DNA from 2 places in the Micromonospora sp. NPDC005206 genome. Region 2 is predicted to be linked to the other one. Evidence: riboswitches for the same ligand, from Rfam matches in the RefSeq annotation. Region 2 holds a riboswitch; the other holds the start of a gene.

Region 1 (3,765 bases), on a different contig from region 2:
TGTACGCCTCGTTCGTCCCGGTGCAGTACGGCCAGCCGTAATTGCCGGGGGTGACGATGTTCCACTCGACCAGGCCGCGCGGGCCCCGGGTGGGGCTGTCCGCGTTGGCGTCCGGCCCGTAGTCCGCGACGTAGAGCGTGTTGGTCTTCGGGTCGGTGCCGATCCGGAACGGGTTGCGGAAGCCCATCGCGTAGATCTCGGGACGGGTCTTCTCGGTGCCCGGCGCGAAGAGGTTACCCGCCGGGACGGTGTACGTCCCGTCGTCCTCCGGGTGGATCCGGATCACCTTGCCGCGCAGGTCGTTGGTGTTGCCGGAGGTGCGCTGCGCGTCGTAGTCCTGGCGGCCCGGCCGCTCGTCGAGCGGCGAGTACGCGCTCGACTCGAACGGGTTGGTGTTGTCGCCGGTGGCCAGGTACAGGTTGCCGACACTGTCGAACGCCATGCTGCCGCCGGCGTGGCAGCAGGTGTTGCGCTGGGTGTCGACCCGCAGCACCTGCTTCTCGCTGGCCGGGTCGATGGTGTCGCCGGTCACGGTGAACCGGGACAGCAGGTTGCGCGCGATGCCGTCGTTCGGGGCGTGGTAGAGGTACACCCACCTGTTGGTGGCGAAGTCCGGGTCGAGCCGGATGCCGATCAGTCCGTCCTCGTTGCCGGTGAAGACGTCCAGGTCGAGGGCGGTGAACGTGCTGCCGGTGTCCGGCTTGACGACCTGCACCCGGCCGTCCCGCTCGACGTAGAAGACCCGCCCGTCCGGGGCGATGTCCAACTCCATCGGGTTGCTGGTGTTGCTGTCCAGGGTGACCTTCTCGAAGCTCGCGGTCTTCGAGGCGCCGCAGTCGGCGTCCGCCACCCCGGCGGCGGTCCGGATCCCGCCGAGCAGGTGGGAGAGGAACTCCGGCTCGGCGTACGACTCCCGGGTGTGCCCGCCCCCGGTGTACCAGGAACGGCCGCCGTCGAAGTCCTGGCACCAGGCGATCGGGTGGTCGGCGCCCATCGCACCGGCGCCCGGGGTGTAGCTCTTCTCGTCCAGGCTGGCCAGCACGTGCACGTCCGGCCGGGGGTTGGTCTGGTAGTTGTACCACTCGTCGAAGCGGGACCAGCGGTCCGGAAGCTCGGCGGTGGACGGGTGGGCGTGGTCCTCCACCTTGACCGTGGCCTGCTGGTTCGCGGGGTGGTTGGCGAAGTACGCGCCGACGAGGTCGCCGTACCAGGCCCAGCTGTACTCGGTGTCCGAGGCGGCGTGGATGCCGACGTAACCGCCGCCGGCACGCACGTACCGCTCGAACGCGGGCTGCTGCTCGGCGTCCAGCACGTCGCCGGTGGTGGAGAGCCAGATCACCGCCCGGTATTTCGCCAGATTGGCGTCGGTGAACGCGCCACCGTCCTCGGAACTGTCCACGGTGAATCCGTTGGCCTCGCCCAGTTGTTGGATCGCGGCGAGCCCGGTGGGAATGGAGTCGTGGCGGAAGCCGGCCGTCTTGGAGAACACCAGGACGGAGAAGGGATCGGCCGCAGCCTTTGGCGCCTTCGGCGGCACCTGGCTGACCGGGGCCGCGGCCGGCGTGTTTCGCGGGGGGACCTGGGCGGCGGCCGGAGCCGCCTGGGCGGGCAGCCCGAACAGAGTTGTCGAGGCCAGGGCCAGGGAGATCAGGGTCGCGGTGATGGGTACTCGGGCACGACGAGAATGGGACACGCCGCCTCCTATGTCGCGGTGGACAGGGATCGCGGGGGCCGGCTCGCCGAAGACCGTCCCAGATGGAGCCGGTGCGAATGCCGTGCCAGGGCAACCACGCCAGCATTTTGTCGAATCGCTGAACAAATTAATTCGGTTGGATCAATGTCCGGCAAGATGCCGGCGGGTAACGGTTCTGCAACGGTGGGCGACATTCCGAACAGGACCGCATGAAGCGCCCAACGGATCTCGCCGAGCGGTGTGGTTTTCGCCCGCCGGCCGCCGGCCGACCCCGCCTTGGCAGACGGCCGGAACTGTCGTACGGTGACACGCAAGTAACCCACGGGAGTCCGGTGTACCGGGCTGAGAGGGGGGCTGACAGCCCCCGACCGTCGAACCTGATCCGGGTAATGCCGGCGCAGGGAGGAGCGTTGCCGTGCCGTCCCTCGGGCGACTGCATCTGATCACCGACACCCGACCCGGGCGGGATCCACTCACCGTGGTCCGGGCCGCCCTCACCACGGCCCGAGCCGACCTGGTGGTGCAGGTCCGGGTCGAGGACTCCGCCACCGACCGCGAGGCGTACGACCTGGCCCGGCGGGTGCTCGCGCTCTGCGCGCCGTACAGGGCGACCTGCCTGGTCAACGACCGGTTGCACGTGGCGTTGGCGGTGTGCGCCGCCGGTGGACACGTCGGTGCCGACGACCTACCGGTCGCCGCCGCCCGCCGGGTGCTCGGCCCCACCGGCGTGCTCGGGGCCACCGCCCGGGCACCGGAGACGGCGATCGAGGCCGTCGCCGCGGGAGCCAGCTACCTGGGCGTCGGGCCGTGCCACGCCACCAGCACCAAGGCCGGGCTGCCGGACCCGATCGGCCCGGCGGGGGTACGGGCGGTCAACGACGCGGTCGACGTTCCGGTGATCGCGATCGGTGGGGTGACCGCCGCCCGGGTGCCGGCGCTGCGAGCCGCCGGGGCGTACGGGGTGGCGGTGGTGGGCGCGGTATCCGCTGCCGCCGACCCGGCCCGGGCCACCGCCGAGCTGCTCGGGGCGCTGACGTGTTAACAGGGGGCCCTTCCTCTACAGAATCCGTTAACAAGGGGCCCTTCCTTGCGGACGTGGCGGTGGTGGGGGCGGGGCCGATCGGGTTGGCGATCGCCTGGCGGTGCGCCGCCCGCGGACTTCGGGTGGTGGTGCACGATCCGTCCCCCGGGTCGGGGGCCTCGGCGGTGGCCGCCGGGATGCTCTCTCCGGTGGCCGAGGCGTACTTCGGTGAGCGGCAGCTGACCGGGCTGCTGCTGGCGTCCGCCGCCCGGTGGCCGGCGTTCGCGGACGAGCTGACCGAGGCGAGCGGCGTCGAGCTGGGCTACCGGACCGAGGGCACCCTGCTGGTCGGGCTGACCGCGGACGACCTGGCCGAGGCGCGCCGGCTCTGGGCGTACCAGCAGGGGTTGGGCCTGCCGGTCACCCCGCTGCGCCCCACCGAGCTGCGCGACCGCGAGCCGGCGCTCGCGCCGCGGGTGCGCGGCGGGGCACTCGCGCCCACCGACCACCAGGTCGACCCACGGTTGCTGGTGCCGGCGCTGCGCACGGCCGCGCAGCGGGCCGGCGCGGTGCTCGCCCCGCGGGCGGTCCGTTCCCTCGCCGAGGTGGACGCCCGGGTCACCGTGGTCGCCGCCGGCTGCGGCGCCGCCGCCCTCACCGGCCTGCCCGTGCGGCCGGTGAAGGGCCAGATCCTCCGGCTACGCGCGCCCGGCGGCGCCGCGCCGGGCTTCCGGCACGTGATCCGGGGGTACGCCGACGGCGAGCAGGTCTATCTGGTGCCCCGCGCAGACGGCGAGGTGGTGCTCGGCGCGACGGTCGAGGAGCGGTCGGACACCACGGTCACCGCCGGCGCGGTGCTGCGCCTACTCCGTGCCGGCGTCGACCTGCTCCCCGAGCTGGCCGAGTACGACCTGGTCGAGACGGTCGCCGGGCTGCGTCCGGGCACCCCGGACAACGCGCCGATCCTCGGGCCGCTGTCCGACCGGCCGGACGTGCTGGCCGCCACCGGGCACCACCGGCACGGCATCGTGCTCACCCCGGTCACCGCCGA
Region 2 (3,765 bases):
GGTCGGCGGCCCGCCCCACCGCCGCCCGCTGACTCGCGGCCACCCGGCCGATCGTCTCGGTCACCACGGCCAGGTAGTCCTCGGCACTCACCGTCATGCGTCCTCCGTCGTCCGGTTGCTGGCGAGCCATTGCACTGCGAAGTCGACCGCCGCCCGCTGGCGCATCAACCTCCCGGTCCCGGTGCCGACCCGTCCGGTACGGACCGCCCCGGTCGCCTCCAGGTCCCGGCCCAACGCGTCGAAGTCGGTCTCGTCGAGCCGTACGTCCTGCCACCACACCCATTCGCGGCCACCGTCGGCGGTGCGTACCGCCGCGCCCAACTGCTCGTGGGGTGGGGCCGGACGGCGGTACTCGGCCAGGTGCAGCGAGGTGTTCACCGCGTGGTCCACACCGAGCAGCAGCACGTGGGCGTCGAGGTCGTAGAGCCGGGCCAGTGGGGAGCCCTCACCGAGCATGTCGGCCCGGGTGTGCCCGGCGACCACCTGTTCGGCGGCCGGGCCGAGGGCGGCGAACGACACGTGGGGATGGGAGCTGCGCAGCGCTCCGGGCCAGCCGCGGACCGTCTCGGCGAACACGCCCATGAATCGGCTCGGGGTGACCGCCGGATCGAATCCGGGCATCTCGGCGCGGATCAGCGGCCACCAGTCCACCGGCACCGGCGGGTCGCGCCACTGCGCGGGGTCGCTGTTGTCCGGGGTGTGGGTGGGCACCACGATCGTGCCGTCCGGGCCGAGCGCGTCGCGCAGGGCGAGCACCAGCGCCTGCGGACCACCGCAGACGAAACCCAGCTGACGCAGCCCGGCGTGCACCAGCAGCGTCCCGCCGGGGCGTACGCCCAGCATGCGCAGTTGCGCGGCGATCGAGCGCCGGGTCCCCGGCCCGCCGGCGTCCATCGTCACGGTGTGCCTCCCGACCGCCATGGCTCAGGCCGTTCCGCTGGTTCGGGCCAGGATCGCCTCGGCCAGCGGGCCCGGCGCGGCGTCCGGGATCCAGTGGCTCACGCCGGGCAGCTCGACGAAGCGGTAGTCCCCGGTGACGTTGGCGGCGCACGCCTCGGCGGCGGTCCGGCCGATGGCGATGTCCCGGTCGCTCCACACGTACGTGGTGGGCACCGCGACCGGGCCGACGCCGGCCAGGTCGGCGCGGGACATCGCCCGGTACCAGTTCAGCGCCGCGGTGAGCGCGCCCGGCTCGCGCATCGGGTCGGCGTAGTGGTCCACCCGGGACGCGTCGCCCACCCCGGTGAGCAACTTGCGCAGTGCGGTGGCGTTCCACGCCAGCAGCACCTTCTCCGCCTTGCCCGGCTTACGGAACAACGCGATGTACGACGAGCGCGCCTTCTGCTGGCCGTCGGTGGCGAGCGCGTGCGCCATGGCTGCCGGATGTGGCACGGACACCGCGGTCAACGTACGGACCCGCTCGGGGTGCCGGGCGGCCAGCGCCCAGGCCACGATCGCACCCCAGTCGTGGCCGACCAGGTGGACGGCGTCCAGCCCGAGCGCGTCCAGCACCGCCACCGCGTCGGCGACCAGTTCGGGGATCCGGTAGTCCGGGACCGCCGCCGGCCGGGCGCCCGGCGAGTAGCCCCGCTGGTCCAGCGCGTACGTGCGCAGCCCGGCTGTGTGCAGCGCCGTCGCGGCCTCGTCCCACTCGCCGGAGTGCTGGGGGAAGCCGTGCAAAAGCAGGACGGGCGCGCCGTCCGGCGGACCACCGGCGCGTACGTCGAACCTGAGACCCCGTGCGTCAACCCGCATGATCGTCAGCCTACCCAGCCGAAGTCTCCTGAACCGGACCCTGCGGCGGGACGCCCTGCTGGGCCGGTACCCCTGGTCGGTGCTAGCGTCAGCGAGACAACTTCACATCCGACAGGGGAGCGCACAGCGCTGAGAGTGCGGGCACGCCCGCAGACCCTCGAACCTGATCTGGGTAATGCCAGCGCAGGGAGTTCGGTCGACCTCCAGCCGCGCCGCCGTCCGGTGCCACCGGGCGCGCGGCGTGCGTCTTCTCCTGGTTCGCAGTCAGAACTGGGAGCATTCACATGAACCACAGCGACACCAACCGCTGGCGCACCATCGACATCGTGGTCGCCTCGGTGATCGCGGTCGCCTTCGGCGTCATCTTCTGGGCCTGGGGCCTGGTCTGGAGCGCCACCGAGGGGGCGTTCGCCTTCTTCCCGCCGGCACAGACGCTGATCTACGGCGTCTGGCTGATGCCGGCCGTGGTGGGCGGCCTGGTCATCCGCAAGCCCGGCGCCGCGCTCTACTGCGAGACGGTCGCCGCGGTCCTCTCCGCGCTGCTGGGCAGCCAGTGGGCCGGCACGGTGATCCCGCAGGGCATCGTGCAGGGCCTCGGCGCCGAGTTGGCCTTCGCGGCCTTCCGGTACCGCTCGTTCCGGCTGCCGACCGCGGCGCTGGCCGGCGCGCTGACCGGGCTCAGCGCCGCGCTGTTCGACTTCTTCGTCTGGAACGCCGAGTACGAGCTGGTCGACTACCGCATCCCGTACGCGCTGCTCACCATCGTCAGCGCCACCGTGATCGCCGGCGTCGGCGGTTGGGTCCTCACCCGCGCGATGGCAGACACCGGCGTCCTGGACCGCTTCCCGGTCGCCCGCGACCGCGCCGCCATCTGACCCCCACGTCTTCCCCGTTGATCAAGAGGTTTGCGTCAACAAGGGGCGGCGAACTGACGTAAACCTCTTGATCAACGACGTGAGAGCGGCCCGGGCGGGGGAAGGGGGGTGTGGTGAGCGGGGTCCAGCTACGGGGGTTCGGGTGGCGGCACGCCGGGCGGCTCGCGTGGGCCGTACGCGGTGTGGACCTGCGGGTCGAGGCTGGGGAGCGGGTGTTGTTGCTCGGCCCGTCGGGGGCCGGCAAGAGCACGCTGCTCAGCGCGCTGGCCGGGCTGCTGCCGGAGGACTCCGGCGAGCAGGAGGGCACCGTCGAGATCGATGGGCTCGACCCGCGCAAGGGTCGGGAACGGGTCGGCATCGTCTTCCAGGACCCGGAGACCCAGCTGGTGATGGCCCGTAGCGGCGACGACGTCGCCTTCGGGCTGGAGAACCGGGGGGTGCCGACGGACGCGATCTGGCCCCGGGTGGACGAGGCGCTGCGCCGGGTCGGCTTCCCGTACGACCGGGACCGGCCCACCGCCGCGCTCTCCGGCGGCGAGCAGCAACGCCTCGCCCTCGCCGGTGCGCTGGCCCTGCGCCCCGGCCTGCTGCTGCTCGACGAACCGACCGCCAACCTCGACCCGGCCGGGGCAGACCTCGTCCGGCGGGCGGTGGCCGGCGCGCTGGACGCCGACACCACGCTGGTCCTGGTCGAGCACCGGGTCGCCGAGGCGCTTCCGCTGGTCGACCGGGTGGTCGTCCTGGAGCCCGGCGGCGGGGTCCGCGCGGACGGCCCGCCCGCGGCGGTCTTCGCCGCGCACGGCGCCGCCCTCGCCGCCGAGGGCGTCTGGGTGCCGGGTCATCCCGTGGCCATCCGGCGGGCGACCGCCGCCCCCGGCGAGCTGCTGCTCACCGCCGACCGGCTCGGCCTGCCACCCCGGCTGGCCCCCACCGACCTGGCGGTACGCGCCGGCGAGGCGCTCGCCGTGCGCGGGCCGAACGGGGCCGGCAAGTCGACTCTCGCGCTGCTGCTCGGTGGGCTGCTCCGGCCGGGTGCCGGCCGAGTCACCGCGTCCGCCGAACTGGCCGGGCCGGACCACCGCACCGCCCCGCACCGGTGGCGGGCGCCCGCGCTGGCGCGACGGATCGGGTCGGT

The links. Region 2 has a riboswitch for thiamine pyrophosphate ahead of ABZU69_RS18640 (ECF transporter S component). Riboswitches for the same ligand answer to the same signal wherever they lie in the genome.
Region 1: linked by a shared signal. The riboswitch ahead of thiE (thiamine phosphate synthase) and the one ahead of ABZU69_RS18640 (ECF transporter S component) in region 2 are both predicted to bind thiamine pyrophosphate.

The regions. Positions count from the first base shown of each region.
Region 1 is NZ_JBEXHU010000008.1:175,598-179,362, reverse strand. Features, by position in the region: gene ABZU69_RS14235 (ThuA domain-containing protein) at 1-1,693, opposite strand, end outside; TPP riboswitch at 2,005-2,114, shown strand; gene thiE (thiamine phosphate synthase) at 2,109-2,735, shown strand; gene thiO (glycine oxidase ThiO) at 2,729-3,765, shown strand, end outside.
Region 2 is NZ_JBEXHU010000011.1:204,558-208,322, forward strand. Features, by position in the region: gene ABZU69_RS18625 (SIS domain-containing protein) at 1-97, opposite strand, end outside; gene ABZU69_RS18630 (AAC(3) family N-acetyltransferase) at 94-894, opposite strand; gene ABZU69_RS18635 (alpha/beta fold hydrolase) at 925-1,755, opposite strand; TPP riboswitch at 1,859-1,963, shown strand; gene ABZU69_RS18640 (ECF transporter S component) at 2,040-2,630, shown strand; gene ABZU69_RS18645 (ABC transporter ATP-binding protein) at 2,744-3,765, shown strand, end outside.